Regions from separate parts of the Oxobacter pfennigii genome, predicted to be linked through region 1. Evidence: riboswitches for the same ligand, from Rfam matches in the RefSeq annotation. Region 1 holds a riboswitch; the other holds the start of a gene.
The links. Region 1 has a riboswitch for FMN ahead of OXPF_RS15120 (ECF transporter S component). Riboswitches for the same ligand answer to the same signal wherever they lie in the genome.
Positions count from the first base shown of each region.

Region 1 (7,201 bases):
GGTAATTGCAAGCAATATGGAGAGTATTATCATAATCAGAGGAGAGCCTATTAAAGTCAATACTCCCAAGCCCGCCTTTCTTCCCATGTCCTGCTCTATGGATTGCGCCATTTCGTGAATTTTTTTAGGCATTATGAGGTAAACCAAAGCTGAGAACAAGAACAATACAAGATAACCGGAGAAGGATAATAAAGACCCTGTAAATCTTCCCCAGAATGTTCTGTTTCTCCCCGGCATATTGAAATCATACCTGTAGCTTCCCGGCAGCCTTTGACTTACGCTGCCGTCAATAGCTTCTACAGTATTTCCAAGAACTCTGCCCTTATCACCTACTGTTATTTTTCCTGATACGGTTACTGCATCTCCCATTACTGTGCCGTTAACTATGATATCTCCGAATAGCGTGACTGCGTTTCCCGTTACAGAACCGTTTACGTAAATATCCCCTCTGAGTGTTACCGCATCGCCTAAGATGCTGCTGCCTTCATTTACATATATATCGCCCGACAGCTTGACAATTCCGCCTTGTCTGTCGCCCGCCGAGTTTGCATATACGTATCCTTCAAAGGATAAAGAAATCAAAATAAACATGACTGCAGCAAATAATAATTTTTTCGCATATCGCATAATATTACCTCCATAAATAATGTTAGAAATAATGTTAGAAGGACACTCCTCTTAGTCAAGATTAGGGTACACACCTTCTCTTTTAGGAAATAAATCTGTGGGAAGCCGAAGGTATGCCCCAGCTTATTTTTATCTTGTGAGTCAGAGGAATATCCCGGACTAATGTTTAAAGGCTCTGTATATATTACCGTATAACCTCAATACCACTGCTGACATCAAAATCATAAGGGCTATTGCCATGCCGTAGGTTTCCAGGATGACTCCCCTTGCTATGTCAAGGGCTCTCCCCATGGCTAAAAGCTTTAATGACCCTGTAAATATGGTTTTCCACAGGCTTAAGGATAAATCAAAGAGCTCATTGAACAAGAAGTTGAGATGACTGAAGCTGTCTGAAATTATGCTTGCCGCCGGTGTAAACCTGAAAACAAGTATAATGTTTATCCATCCCATGATGACTGCAAGAAAGCTAACAGCAATGGGAAGCCATGAATTTTTAGCCCTGACAGGCTTCTCACTTCTTATCTTTGATACTACAAGCCTTTCAAGGTTTTCGGGGGCCTCTTCCATCTTGATATTGTCAATGCTAAAAAAGGCACTGCGAAGAATCTCAAATTCCATTTTGCAGCTCTCACAGGATGAAAGATGCATATTAAGCATTTCATATTCTTTTTGCGTAATGTCCCCATCCAGATATTTCATCATAAGATTATCAGCCGCTCTGCAGTCCATTGTAGCCCCCCTTTTCTTTAAGATTTTCCTTTAACATGAGCCTGGCTCTGTAAAGCCTGTTTTTAACTATGGTCATTGGTTCCTTTAATATTTTTGATATCTCTTCATATGATAGGTTCATAAAGTGGTAATATACTATCATTATTTTATATTTTTCAGGAAGTGCCTCTATGGCCTGCTCTATTTCCCGGTATGACTCGGATTTTATATAGCTTTTTTCCGGAGATGTGTCATCCTTCAGCTCGTAATCCTCTATAGGCAGTGTTGTGATTTTCCTCTTTCTTATAATATCTATGCAGATGTTGGATGCAATTTTTACAGCCCAGGTGGAGAATTTGCTTGTGCCGTTATAAGATTTCAAGCCTCTGTATATTTTCATGAAGGCCTCCTGGGTGGCATCCTCGGCTTCGCCTCTGTCATAAAGCATCCTAAGGCACAGGTTATATATGAGCTTTTTATGTTTTGTTATAAGTTCGCTGAAGGCGTCCAGGTCGCCTTCCTGTGCCCTGGAAATCAGCAAAGCCTCCTCATCTATCATATCACCACTTCTTTCAAACTCTTCTATTGTTATATACGTCAGTATTCTGAATATGTCTGAAAAAATTTACACATTGTTTTTCCACATGATGATGGCGTCCTCATTGTTGTCTTCGTAGTATTTAGGGCGAATGCCGACGGATACAAAGCCGTATTTTTCATAAAGCCTTTGGGCTATGTAATTTGTCCTTCTAACCTCCAATGTCATGGCTATGATATTTTCTTGTTTTGCCATTTCAATCATTGCCTTTAAGATAAGGTTTCCTATTCCTTTACCCCTGTAATCGGGGTGTACTGCTATGTTGGTTATGTGGCTTTCATCCAATATAATCCACATGCCTCCGTAGCCTATTACTTTATCCGTGTCCTTTGCCACTACATATCTTGCGGCTCTGTTGTTTTGCACTTCAGTTATGAAGGATTCAGCCGACCAGGGTACGGCAAAGGAGAGGTTTTCTATCACCATAATCTCCGGTATGTCATCTATATCCATTCTGCATAATTTTATATCCCCCATGACTTTATTCTCCTCTGCTGGCTTTGTCATATTCCCTTTCGGCCTGGGATTGTCTTAAATAAAAGGGGGCAAAAGTTATATAATCATCGGTATCGTTATTATTAAGCCGCTTTAATGCAAGGGCTGCAATGGAGGATGCTTTTTGCATATTAAGGTGAGGGGGAGCAAATACTGGCTTTTCCCTTAATTCCAGTTGTATTTTTTCTTTGTGCACAAAGATACCGTCACCTAAAAATATTATTTTTTCATGGTATTCTTTAAGCATCGAAAAAAGCTCATCCATATGTATGGCCATATAGTCACTTAATTTTTTAAATTCATCACCTTCCCATTTGTAGATACAGGTGTATACGTTATCCCTTAGGGCATCCATTATAGGGCATATTATTCCCTTTGAGTGGGGAAGATTGTACACAAGAGCATCGAGAGTAGGTATGGCGATCAATGGCTTATTTGCACCCTGGCATAATCCCTTTACCGTTGCAGCGCCGATTCTCAATCCCGTAAAGGAGCCGGGACCTGAGGCACAGGCAATTGCATCCATATCTTTTATGTCCAATTCGATAGATTTTAATAAATCGTCTATCATGGGCATTATTATGGTGGAATGCTGTTTTTTGTAATTGTAGGTTATCTCTCCTATGAGTTTATTTTCGTCGGCTACCGCGACGGATGCCACCATGGATGAGGTATCTATGGCTAGAACTCGCATTTTTCAATCATCTCCCATATAAGTCCCTGGTATTTCTCGCCGTTGACTTTGATTTGGATTTTTCGATAGTCTTCGCCTACTTCCATATCTTTTGATATGTCTACCCATATGTTTTCCTTTGGCAAAATTTCTTCTATTATATTAGCCCATTCTATAACGCTGACGCCTTGGCCATATATGTATTCATCGAAACCTATTTCATGCATTTCGTCGGTGTCGTTTATTCTGTATACATCGAAATGATACAAGGGAAGCCTTCCATTATATTCGTTTACGATAGTAAAGGTGGGGCTTGTTATATAATCATCTATATTAAGCCCCTTTGCAAGGCCTTTGACGAATTTAGTTTTTCCAGCGCCTAAATCGCCTGTCAGGCAGATTACATAGCCTTTATTGGCTATAGAGCCCAAGTATTCCCCAACTTTTTCGGTATCATTGGGGCTATATGATTCAAACAACATATTATCACTACCCTTTCGAAGGTATTTGATTACAAAAAGCTTGCCGCTTCCTTGTAATCAGATATCTGCATATGCCAGATGAAATTGTAAGCTGTTAGAGAACACTCCTCGTGCAGGTTACGCTCTTATCAGCAATACTAGTTTCTAATCCGAGGAGTGTCCACAGCTTATATTTTATCCAAATTTCCATTCTAATTATATATGTAGTGGTAAAAATGGGCAAGAAATAACCGTCGGTTTGGCCGACGGCTTGCTTTACCTATGAAGGATGGGGGATAAGCTCTTGTATGATAAAAATCCGAGAAGTGCAACTATGATGCCTTTTAAGATATTAAAGGGCACTATACTCAATGCGACAAAGGTGTTTAAATCTTTTATTGCAGGATTGATTTTGGCACCGGCGTCAACTATTGCCGGAATGGGAAAGCCTAAGACTTTTTCGTATAAGGGCAGGAATATAAACAAATTGCACACGGCAGCTACCGCCGCCATAGCAACAACACCTGCTATCAGTCCGTATAATGCGTGAGCTCTGTCCTTTTTAATCTTATACACCATGCCTGCGGCAAATACAAAGGCAGCACCTACGACGAAGTTTGCAATTTCACCTATGCCTGCAGTAGTATTCTTAAGAAGAACATGAAGTATGTTCTTTACTGCTTCGATTATAACGCCGGCTAAAGGCCCTAAGGCGAAGCTTCCTAAAAGTGCGGGAAAATCGCTTATATCCACCTTTAAAAATTCGGGGAAAAAGGGAAGCGGAAATTCAATCAGCATAAGTATAAATGCTGCTGCCGATAAAACAGAAATTTTTACCAGCTTATTAAGTCTTTGATCTCTCATAATAAACCCTCCAGAATAAATATTACTGTCTAGCCCTAATCTTCGGTGGGTCATAAGAAAAAAATCCTGAAAAATAAAAAGCTCCTGAAGAACTTCAGGAGAAAAATACAAGGTAAACACAACCTTCTTTCATCCAGACTTTACTGTCGGCTCCGGAATTAAACCGGATCTGCTTAATTAAAAGCTCGCGGGCTGTACCGCCGGTCGGGAAATGCAAAATAATACGTAAGTATTCAATTGCTCACCCTGCCCTGAAGATTCATTGGCTATTCAGTTCGAATATTATTATAGCATATATTTTTTCCCTTTGCTAGACTATCGCTTCAGCTTTTTTACAACTTCATATACAAGCCTTGCGGTCATTCCCCATATCATTTCATTTTTGTATCTATATATGAGGATTTCGTAATTTCTTCTGCCCCAGGACTTGTAGTAAAGCTCCGGCAGGCCTAATTCTTCTGCCGGAAGAAGAGTCACTTTTCTGCCTTCCTCATCCATGTAGGAAGATTCTATCATAACGCGGGTATTATATTTCTCCGGCTGGCTGTTTTCAAAATGGGATACAGGAACGGTAAATGCGTACTCCACCTCATTTTTGTTGATTATTAATTCATCAGTGCCCCCTATGTCCACTAGACTCACAAAAGAATCAATGGTAATGCCCATAGGAGCAACCATTGTATCAAGGCGTCCAATTATCTTTATCTTATCCTTGGGAATGCCCATCTCCTCATAGGTTTCGCGTATAGCTGTTGCTTCAAGGCTTTCATCCTCTGTCGGGTCGTACATTCCCCCCGGAAAGGACACCTCGCCGCCCTGTCTTATATTAAAATTTCTCATCTGAAATAATAGATGATATTCCCCACCTATAAAAACCAAAGGTATCAATACAACGGAATTATGGTACAGCTCTTTATCCAGTATGCCCGGAATTTCAGTAAGATTCTTTATCATATCATCCAGCCCTTTTTTGTCCATTCCCTTCCCCCCTTCTACACTATTATAACAATAGGGGACGGTTCACTCCACTTTTTCTTTTAACAACAGCAGTAACAACAGGGACGGTTCATAACAACAGGGACGGTTCATTCTATTTTTTCTTTGACAAAATACGGTTCATAACAACAGGGACGGTTCATTCTATTTTTTCTTTGACAAAATACGGGACGGCTCATCCTACTTTCTCTTTAAAATATTTATATCAAGTAGACGTGGGCAAATCTGCTTTTAAATTGTGCTGATTTTGTGGACTGGACTCACCTTTTATGATTATAATTAAATAGGGGCCTGCACAAAACCATATTTAAGATCATTTTCTTTAATACCTTCTATCATAATAAATATGTTCGCTTTCTTAGCATAATAAATTAGCTGCTTCTTTTAAGGGGGGATATTATGGTTGAATGGTGGAATAGTATACCGGGTGATCAAAGAGTATATTGGTATATAGGGATTCCTTTTACTACTCTCTTTATAATTCAAACCCTCCTGCCATTTTTAGGACTTGGTGACCACGGAGATTTTGGCGATTCAAATGAGAATTTGGGAGATATCCATGAATATCTGGATTCAGACGGCTTCCAGGACTATACCTTCGATGATGTCTCTTCTCCCTTTAGACTTCTCACCATGCGAAATTTCATTGTTTTCTTTACCGTATTTTCATGGACCGGCATTGTACTTGACAAATTTAATATGAATAAAATACTTGAAGTCCTGCTTTCCTGTGGCGCAGGTTTTATAGTCAGCCTGATTATAAGCAGCCTGTTTTATTTCATCGCCAATTTGACGGAATACGGCGGAATGGACCTTAAAAATGCAATAAATGCAAAGGGAGAAGTGTATCTCACCATTCCAGGGGCAAAGGATGGCGTGGGAAAGGTTACGGTGATAGTGCAGGGTACATCCCGGGAATTAGATGCAATGACCAATGGGAAAACTATTCCTACTGGAGAAAGAGTTAAGGTTATAGGCGTAATCGACAATCAAATTTTATTGGTTGAAAATTTGGTTGAAGATCATATCGATTAATTAAAAGGGGGTCAGTTTATGTATGAGATAATTTTATACACTGTCATAGCAGTGGCAATACTATCAACCGTTATTATGCTGTTTTTAAGATTTAAAAGATGTCCGTCCGATAAGGTACTCGTTGTTTATGGTAAGATAGGAAGAAGCGGAGACGGCACGGCAAGGTCTGCAAAATGCATCCATGGAGGAGCTGCCTTTGTATGGCCTGTTATACAGAATTATGAATTTTTAGATTTGACTCCGATTTCGATCGAAGTAAATTTGACCAAGGCATTGAGCAAACAGAACATAAGGGTGGATGTACCTTCCAGATTTACCGTAGGTATTTCCACGGAACCCGAGGTTATGCCAAATGCGGCGGAAAGAATCTTGGGGCTGCAGCTTAAGGATATACAGGAACTGGCAAAGGATATTATATTTGGCCAGCTAAGGCTTGTAATTGCCACCATGGATATTGAGGAAATAAATTCAGACAGAGATAAATTTTTAGCCAATGTATCCAAAAACGTGGAGGCTGAACTTAAAAAGATTGGTTTAAAGCTTATAAACGTTAACGTTACAGACATAAAGGATGAATCCGGTTATATTGAAGCCCTGGGTAAAGAAGCCGCATCCAAGGCTATTAACGATGCCAAAAAGAGCGTTGCTGAAAAAGACCGCGACGGTTCCATAGGTGAGGCAAATGCCCAAATGGACCAGAGAATACAGGTATCGGAGGCAAACTCCAAAGCTGTTGAGGGTGAA
Region 1 covers NZ_LKET01000039.1:382,543-389,743, reverse strand. Annotated here, with positions in the region: gene OXPF_RS15150 (bactofilin family protein) at 1-627, opposite strand, end outside; gene OXPF_RS15145 (anti-sigma factor family protein) at 787-1,356, opposite strand; gene OXPF_RS15140 (RNA polymerase sigma factor) at 1,337-1,894, opposite strand; gene rimI (ribosomal protein S18-alanine N-acetyltransferase) at 1,961-2,410, opposite strand; gene tsaB (tRNA (adenosine(37)-N6)-threonylcarbamoyltransferase complex dimerization subunit type 1 TsaB) at 2,415-3,122, opposite strand; gene tsaE (tRNA (adenosine(37)-N6)-threonylcarbamoyltransferase complex ATPase subunit type 1 TsaE) at 3,110-3,583, opposite strand; gene OXPF_RS15120 (ECF transporter S component) at 3,839-4,426, opposite strand; FMN riboswitch at 4,544-4,689, opposite strand; gene OXPF_RS15115 (NUDIX hydrolase) at 4,742-5,404, opposite strand; gene OXPF_RS15110 (hypothetical protein) at 5,822-6,457, shown strand; gene OXPF_RS15105 (flotillin family protein) at 6,476-7,201, shown strand, end outside.

Region 2 (7,201 bases), on a different contig from region 1:
AATTCATTGAAACGTGCGGCAACAATGCCGATTTTAATATTCCTGGATACGAGTTTTCCTTCAAAGGTTCTCATTTCAACATCTCCTCCAATTTTATATTAATAGTCCAAAATATGGCCCATTTTTTCCTGCTTGGTCTTAAGATAAAATAGATCCTGTGTAGTAGCATCCATCTGTATGGGAATCCTCTCTGTAATCTCCATGCCAAAACCTGAAAGCTGATAGATTTTATCCGGGTTGTTGGTGAGCAGGCGCAATGTTTTTACTCCAAGATCACGCAGAATCTGAGCACCGATAAAGTACTCCCTCATATCTCCCTCAAAACCAAGGGCAAGATTAGCCTCCAAAGTATCCATTCCCTGATCCTGAAGCTTATAGGCACGCAATTTATTAATCAATCCAATACCGCGGCCTTCCTGGCGCATATACAGTAAGACCCCCCGACCTTCATCCTCAATTTGTGTCATTGCTGCCGCGAACTGCTGACCGCAGTCACAGCGGACGGAGCCGAAAGCATCACCGGTAAGGCACTCGGAATGAACGCGGCACAAAAGATTTTGACCGTCGCCGATCTCACCTTTGACCAACGCCACATGATGCTCGCCATTGAGCTTACTGATGTATCCATAAACCTTGAAATCACCGTATTTCGTCGGAAGATCGGCACAGGTAATCTGCTCTACTAGCTTGCCATTTCTTTTCCTGTATTCCTGTAAGGCTTTAATTGTAATAAATTTCATATTCCATTGCTGCGCCAGTGCTATTAATTCTGGTGTACGCATCATGGTTCCGTCCTCCCCCATGATCTCGCAGCACAGACCGCATTCCTTTAAGCCGGCCAGTCTCATCAGATCCACTGTGGCCTCGGTATGTCCGTTTCTCTCCAACACTCCGTTTTTCTTTGCCATCAAAGGGAACATGTGACCGGGGCGACGGAAATCCTCGGGTTTTGCATCGCCTTCCACGCATTTCATAGCGGTGAGGCTGCGCTCTGCCGCCGAAATACCAGTAGTAGTGTTAGCATGATCTATAGAAACAGTAAATGCCGTTTCATGATTGTCACTGTTATCAGAGACCATCTGAGGAAATTTCAACTTTTTACAAAGCTCTGTGCTCATTGGCATACAAATAAGACCCTTGCCATGTACGGCCATAAAATTCACATTTTCAGTAGTGGCAAACTGGGCGGCGCAAATAAAATCTCCTTCGTTTTCCCTGTCTTCATCGTCTGTAACCAGGATGATTTTCCCTTGACGAAGATCTTCCAGTGCTTCCTCTATGGTGTTAAATTGAAACATTTTGATTCCTCCTAAAAGCCGCATTTCGCAAGAAAGTCAGCTGTAATATTGTTTTTTAACGGCTGGGCTTCCATCAGCCGTTCAACGTATTTGCCAATACAGTCGTTCTCCAGATTGACTGTATCTCCAATATGCTTATCGGATAAAATTGTCATTACCGCCGTATGTGGTATGACAGAAACACTGAAACTGTCCTTATATACTTTAGCCACCGTCAGGCTGATTCCATCGATAGCAATCGAACCTTTTTCAATTATATACCGCAGAATTTTGGAGCTGGTTTTTATAGTGTACAAAATAGCGATATCATCTTTCTCAATGGCAGAAACCGTTCCGGTACCATCGATATGACCTGTGACAATATGCCCGCCGAATCTGCCGTTTATGGACATGGCCCGTTCCAGATTGACCAAACTTCCCCTGCGCAAGTTTCCGAGAGAAGAACGGTTTAAGGTTTCGTGCATCACGTCGGCAGTAAAGCCCCTTGGAGAAAAGGATGTGACTGTGAGGCAGACACCGTTGACAGCGATACTGTCTCCAATGCGGACATCCTCCATTATTTTCTTTGCCTGAACTGAGATAACAAAAGACTGAGCACCTTTTCGTATACTTTCCATTTTTCCGATTTCTTCTATGATTCCTGTGAACACCCTATCACCTCGCTTTCCAATAAAATATCCTCGCCTACCCGTATAACAGTTGGTTTGCTCAATTTGAAAGCCTCATCAGGGCAATCCACTCCCAAGCCTGATACCGGGGTTTGTCCGCTTCCCCCAAACATTTTAGGGGCAATATATGCCTGTACCTTGTTGACGATTCCGCTTTTAAGCGCAGACCAGTTCAGCGTACTGCCGCCTTCTAAAAGAATGCTGTCAATTTTTCTCTCACCCAGCCTTATCATCAAGCAATTAAGGTCAATATGCCCGTCTTTTAAAGGGAGTACCATAATATCGCAGCCTGCTTCTAAGTAAGGCTGGTGTTTTTCTTGATCCGGCACCGCCGTAGCAATAAGCGTACCGATACTCTTTGCCGAAGTAACAAGCCTTGAAGCTAGCGGCATTCTGAGTCTGGTATCGCACACAATACGCAGGGGATTTCTGTTGTTATCAAGCCGGCAGGTCAGCATTGGATCATCTAAAAGGACAGTGCCGATTCCCACCATTATGGCAGAATAGCGGTGCCGGTCCTCATGAACGCGCTGCCGCGCCCTTTCGCCGGTAATCCATTGAGACTTGCCGGTACGTGTTGCAATTTTTCCGTCCAGGGTCATGGCGTACTTCATTATCACGTAGGGCGTTTTGCTCTGGATATAGTGAAAGAAGCTCTCGTTGAGCGTATCACATTCGTCCTTTAGAATACCCTCTGTTACTTCAATTCCCCGGGAACGTAACAGCTTAATGCCTTTACCTGCCACCAAAGGATTAGGGTCACAAGAGCCAATTACTACACGACGGATACCGCTATTTAGGATAGCATCGGTACAAGGCGGTGTTTTGCCATAATGACAGCAAGGCTCCAGTGTCACATAAATGGTTGCGCCTGACGGAGATGTTTTGCAGCTTGCGAAGGCATTCCGTTCAGCATGGAGCTCTCCGTATTTCTGATGATAACCCTTTCCAATGACATTACCGTCTTTTACAATAACCGCGCCCACCATGGGATTGGGATTTACCCATCCGCAGCCCTTCTTTGCAAGCTTTATAGCAAGCTTCATATATTCTATATCAGTCATGCAGCACCTCCTAAAAAATGCCCTGAACAAAACCGTTCAGGGCATATAAGGCGTCGCAAGTGTGAGTAAGCAGCATATATTACAAATAAAAAACTCCGGAATAAAACATTATTCCAGAGCAGATTCACATACACACAGAAACACTGCGGCTTTCATCTTCTTTCATCCAGACTATACTGTCGGCTTCGGAGTTGCACCGAATCATGCCTTACGGCTCGTGGGCTTTACCACCGGTAGGGAATTTAACCCTGCCCTGAAGATATTATTCAATTGCTTTTATTATACTGCTTATTTTGTTTTTGTCAAGGTTAATGATGGAAAGATATTTCTACGGTTTGATTAAACTATACCGACCGGTAAGTGAAATGAAATTTTCCAATTCATGAAATTGCTTATTTTTTGTCTAACCTCACAATCATGATAATAGGTATTTCTTGCCCGGGAAAAGGAACTTCGTAAAATCCGCTTAAAACAAAATTATATAAAAATGCGGTGTTCAGTATTTCCTGAATAGAACGGTGGTAATAATTCTGTAAGACTGGTTGCCCTGCAATTGCCTCTCCCTGATATATTTGACTTGTGAAGTAATTATTATTTGGGTAGGTAAAACAGGGATGGTGCGTTGCAAAAACAAATGAGCCTCCGGTTCTCATCATCAAATGTACTGCTTTAAATAGTGGATTAATATCTGAAATATCCATAATTGCCATGTTCGCAACAGCCTTATCAAAAAGTTTATCTTGCCCGAGTGCTAAAAGTTCATCATAATTAGTTGCGTCACATACATAAAAATTCACCCTATCCAGCACATCTGCCCGGCGTTTTTTCGCCAGCTCAATCATTTTGGCGCTATAGTCAAAGGCAACCACTTTCGCACCGCATTCAGCCAACCTTTCGGAAAAATTCCCGTTTCCACAGGCAATGTCCAATACCAGCTCCCCCTGGCAAATATCAAGCAGCTCTTCTGTATAAGGTCTGACCAAATTACGATGAAAATCATTAGAGTCATCCCCCATTCTCTCGTCCCAAAAAGTTGCATTGGTTTCCCATGCTGTAAGACCGTTATCTATTTTTGACATAAGTACCTCCATAAACCTCTTATAATATTGTACCATTTTTCCCGATAGAAAAAACTTATCTTCCTCTTTAAGTCTCTCTTCTTTCACTTGCTTAACAAGTGGTTTCCGGTGAGCAACAAAAAGCTAAACGAGATAATATCTCGTTCAGGGTATATAAGACATCCCAAGTCGATAGTAAGCAATTATATTACAATAAAAAGCTCTGGAATAAAACATTATTCCAGAGCAGATTCACATACACACAGAAACACTGAGGCCTTTATCTTCTTTCATCCAGACTATGCTGTCGGCTTCGGAGTTACACCGAATCATGCCTTGCGGCTAGTGGGCTTTACCACCGGTAGGGAATTTAACCCTGCCCTGAAGATATCATTCAATTGAATCTTATTATACTGCTTATTTTGTTTTTGTAAACTAAATTCAAGCCTCCGCTATGGTTTTCCCATAGGCTTCACATTGGGACAAGGCAGCTTCATCCGGTACCCAAAGAGTTTTAATCCCGTCGTCAAGCACACGGAAACCGGAGTCCGCAAGCGCTTTAGAAATATGTCCCACAGACTCTCCGCTCCACCCATAGCTGCCGAATGCCGCCGCGCTCTTTCCTGTAAACTTGAGTCCCTTTATCATCTCCAGCAGGCCTCCTATGGAATGCAGGATGCCGCGGTTGATGGTGGACGAACCGATGAGAACCGTTTTTGAGCGGAATATCTCCGTGATAATATCATTCTTGTCCTCTTTTGCCGCATTAAAAAGCTTCACCGTCACACTCATATCCTGACTGCGTATGCCCGCAGCAATGGCCTCTGCCATGCGTCGCGTTGCGCCCCACATGGTATCGTAGACGATGCTGATTTGATTCTCTTGGTAAGAAGCCGCCCATTTCAGATACGCTTGGATAATCTGCGCAGGCTCTTCCTTCCATATAACTCCGTGGCTTGGGCAGATCATATCCACCGGCAGCCCTAAGCCTAACACCTCATTGATCTTTTTTATAACCAGCGGTGAAAACGGATTCAGTATATTGGCGTAATACTTTATGGCCTCGGTGTAAAGCTCGGCAGTATCCACCGTGTCATTGTACAAGGATTCGGTGGCGTAATGCTGTCCGAAGGCATCATTGGAGAACAGTATATTCTCACCCGTAAGATAACAGAACATACTGTCCGGCCAATGCAGCATTGGCGCTTCCACAAAAATCAGCTTTGTACTGCCCAGCTCAAGTGTATCCCCTGTCTTTACCGTGATAAAATTCCAGTCATGGTGATAATGCCCTTTAAGCGATTTAACGGCGTTGGCCGTGCAGTAGATGGGCGTATCGGGAATATAGCGCATAAGCTCCGGCAGCGCGCCGCTGTGATCGCTCTCCGCATGGTTTGCAATAATGTAGTCGATCTCTTTCAAATCGATTTCATTCTGCAGATTGCTGACAAACTCCTTGTCAAAAGGCTTCCAGACCGTTTCAATCAGTACATTTTTCACGTCCTTTATAAGATAGGAGTTATACGATGAGCCTTTCCATGTCGAATATTCGTCCCCATGAAACTTCTTTAATTCCCAATCTACCTTGCCAACCCATGTAACTTTAGAAGTCAGTGCTTTTCCCATTGTTATCCCTCCATTTTTTATATTTAGTATAACACAAAAACAGTAAATTCATGTTGTAGTCTGTAAGTTGAAAAAGTCTGGCTTTCGGGGCAATTTTCAAGTTCTCAAATTGCCTGCCTTAATTCATGTATTTATGATTTTGAGATACCTCAATATCAAAATGTTATATTATGGTAAGCCATAAGTCAAGCTAAAGAAAAAACAGACAATAATCTCGCTATATATTTTAATAACCATTATTGACATTAAAATAGAATAGTTCTATAGTAATACATAGATATGCTATGCATAGTAATTCAATATATAGATTTGAGGTGGTACTTATGAAGGTTAACAAAGAGTTGCTTAAGGGAAGCACTGTAATCCTTATCTTAACTTTACTTGACCGTAAGCCAATGTACGGTTATGAGATTATAAAAGAAATAGATAAGAAGTCAGATGGTGTTTTTAACTTCAAGGAAGGAACACTTTATCCGATTTTACATTCCCTTGAGGCAGAAGGTTTTGTCTTATCTTATTGGGATGAAGTTGAGAGCCGTAAAAGGAAGTATTATAAAATTACGGATGCCGGGAAATTGCAGGTTAAGGAAAAGCAAGAGGAATGGTTCACTTTTAAGAGCGCGGTAGATAAGGTTTTATTGGAGGAGATCGTATGGAATTAGGTAGTAATAATAAAGCCCGGGAATATATAAACGATGTGTGTTCACAAGTACGCTTTAAAGAAATTCATAAAGAAATAAGCCTAGAAATACAAAGCCACATTACAGAGTTGGCAGAAGAATATTTAAATGAGGGTTTTACCGAAACTGATTCAATAAATAAAGCAGTTGCCCAAATGGGTGACGCTATAACAGTCGGAAATCAATTGAATAAAGTTCACAAGTCTAAACCGGAATGGGGCATATTGGCCCTGACATTCATGCTTGCAAGTTTCGGGATAATAACTAATTACTTGATAGCAACACAAGGTGCATCCTACTATAACCCTTCTTCAATACTTATTAGAAGTTTGTCATTTAGTATTTTAGGAATAGCTGCTGCGGTAGGTCTGTACTTTTTTGATTACAAGAAGATAAAACCATATTCCAAATACATATATATAATAACTTCAATATTTATAATATACTCAATTTTATTTGGTCGTCCCGTAAATGGATTATTACGGTTTTCAATAGGTCCTTTTGTTATTCCTGTAGAAGCATGTCTCTTATTTTATGTTATTGCACTGTCAGGTATAATGGATAACTGGAACTGGAATCAACCCAAAAATATTCTATACAGCCTGGGGCTGCTCATATTTCCAATTATTCTTATGTTGGCAGTGCCCTCACTTGACAGCATACTAATATATTCAACCGCATTTTTAGTTCTCGCAATCATGTCCGGTGCAAAGCTAAAATATATTCTTGGTATAATAGGCTCTGAAATTATAATATTTTTATTTCAGATATTCAGCAGGCCATATAGAGTAAAACGGTTTTTTATCT
Region 2 covers NZ_LKET01000032.1:117,827-125,027, forward strand. Annotated here, with positions in the region: gene ribH (6,7-dimethyl-8-ribityllumazine synthase) at 1-74, opposite strand, end outside; gene OXPF_RS10730 (bifunctional 3,4-dihydroxy-2-butanone-4-phosphate synthase/GTP cyclohydrolase II) at 99-1,298, opposite strand; gene OXPF_RS10735 (riboflavin synthase) at 1,310-1,948, opposite strand; gene ribD (bifunctional diaminohydroxyphosphoribosylaminopyrimidine deaminase/5-amino-6-(5-phosphoribosylamino)uracil reductase RibD) at 1,930-3,030, opposite strand; FMN riboswitch at 3,181-3,295, opposite strand; gene OXPF_RS10750 (class I SAM-dependent methyltransferase) at 3,423-4,109, opposite strand; FMN riboswitch at 4,367-4,481, opposite strand; gene OXPF_RS10760 (anaerobic nitric oxide reductase flavorubredoxin) at 4,530-5,714, opposite strand; gene OXPF_RS10765 (PadR family transcriptional regulator) at 6,038-6,376, shown strand; gene OXPF_RS10770 (FtsW/RodA/SpoVE family cell cycle protein) at 6,367-7,201, shown strand, end outside.
Region 2: another riboswitch for FMN. It lies ahead of OXPF_RS10750 (class I SAM-dependent methyltransferase); the one in region 1 lies ahead of OXPF_RS15120 (ECF transporter S component).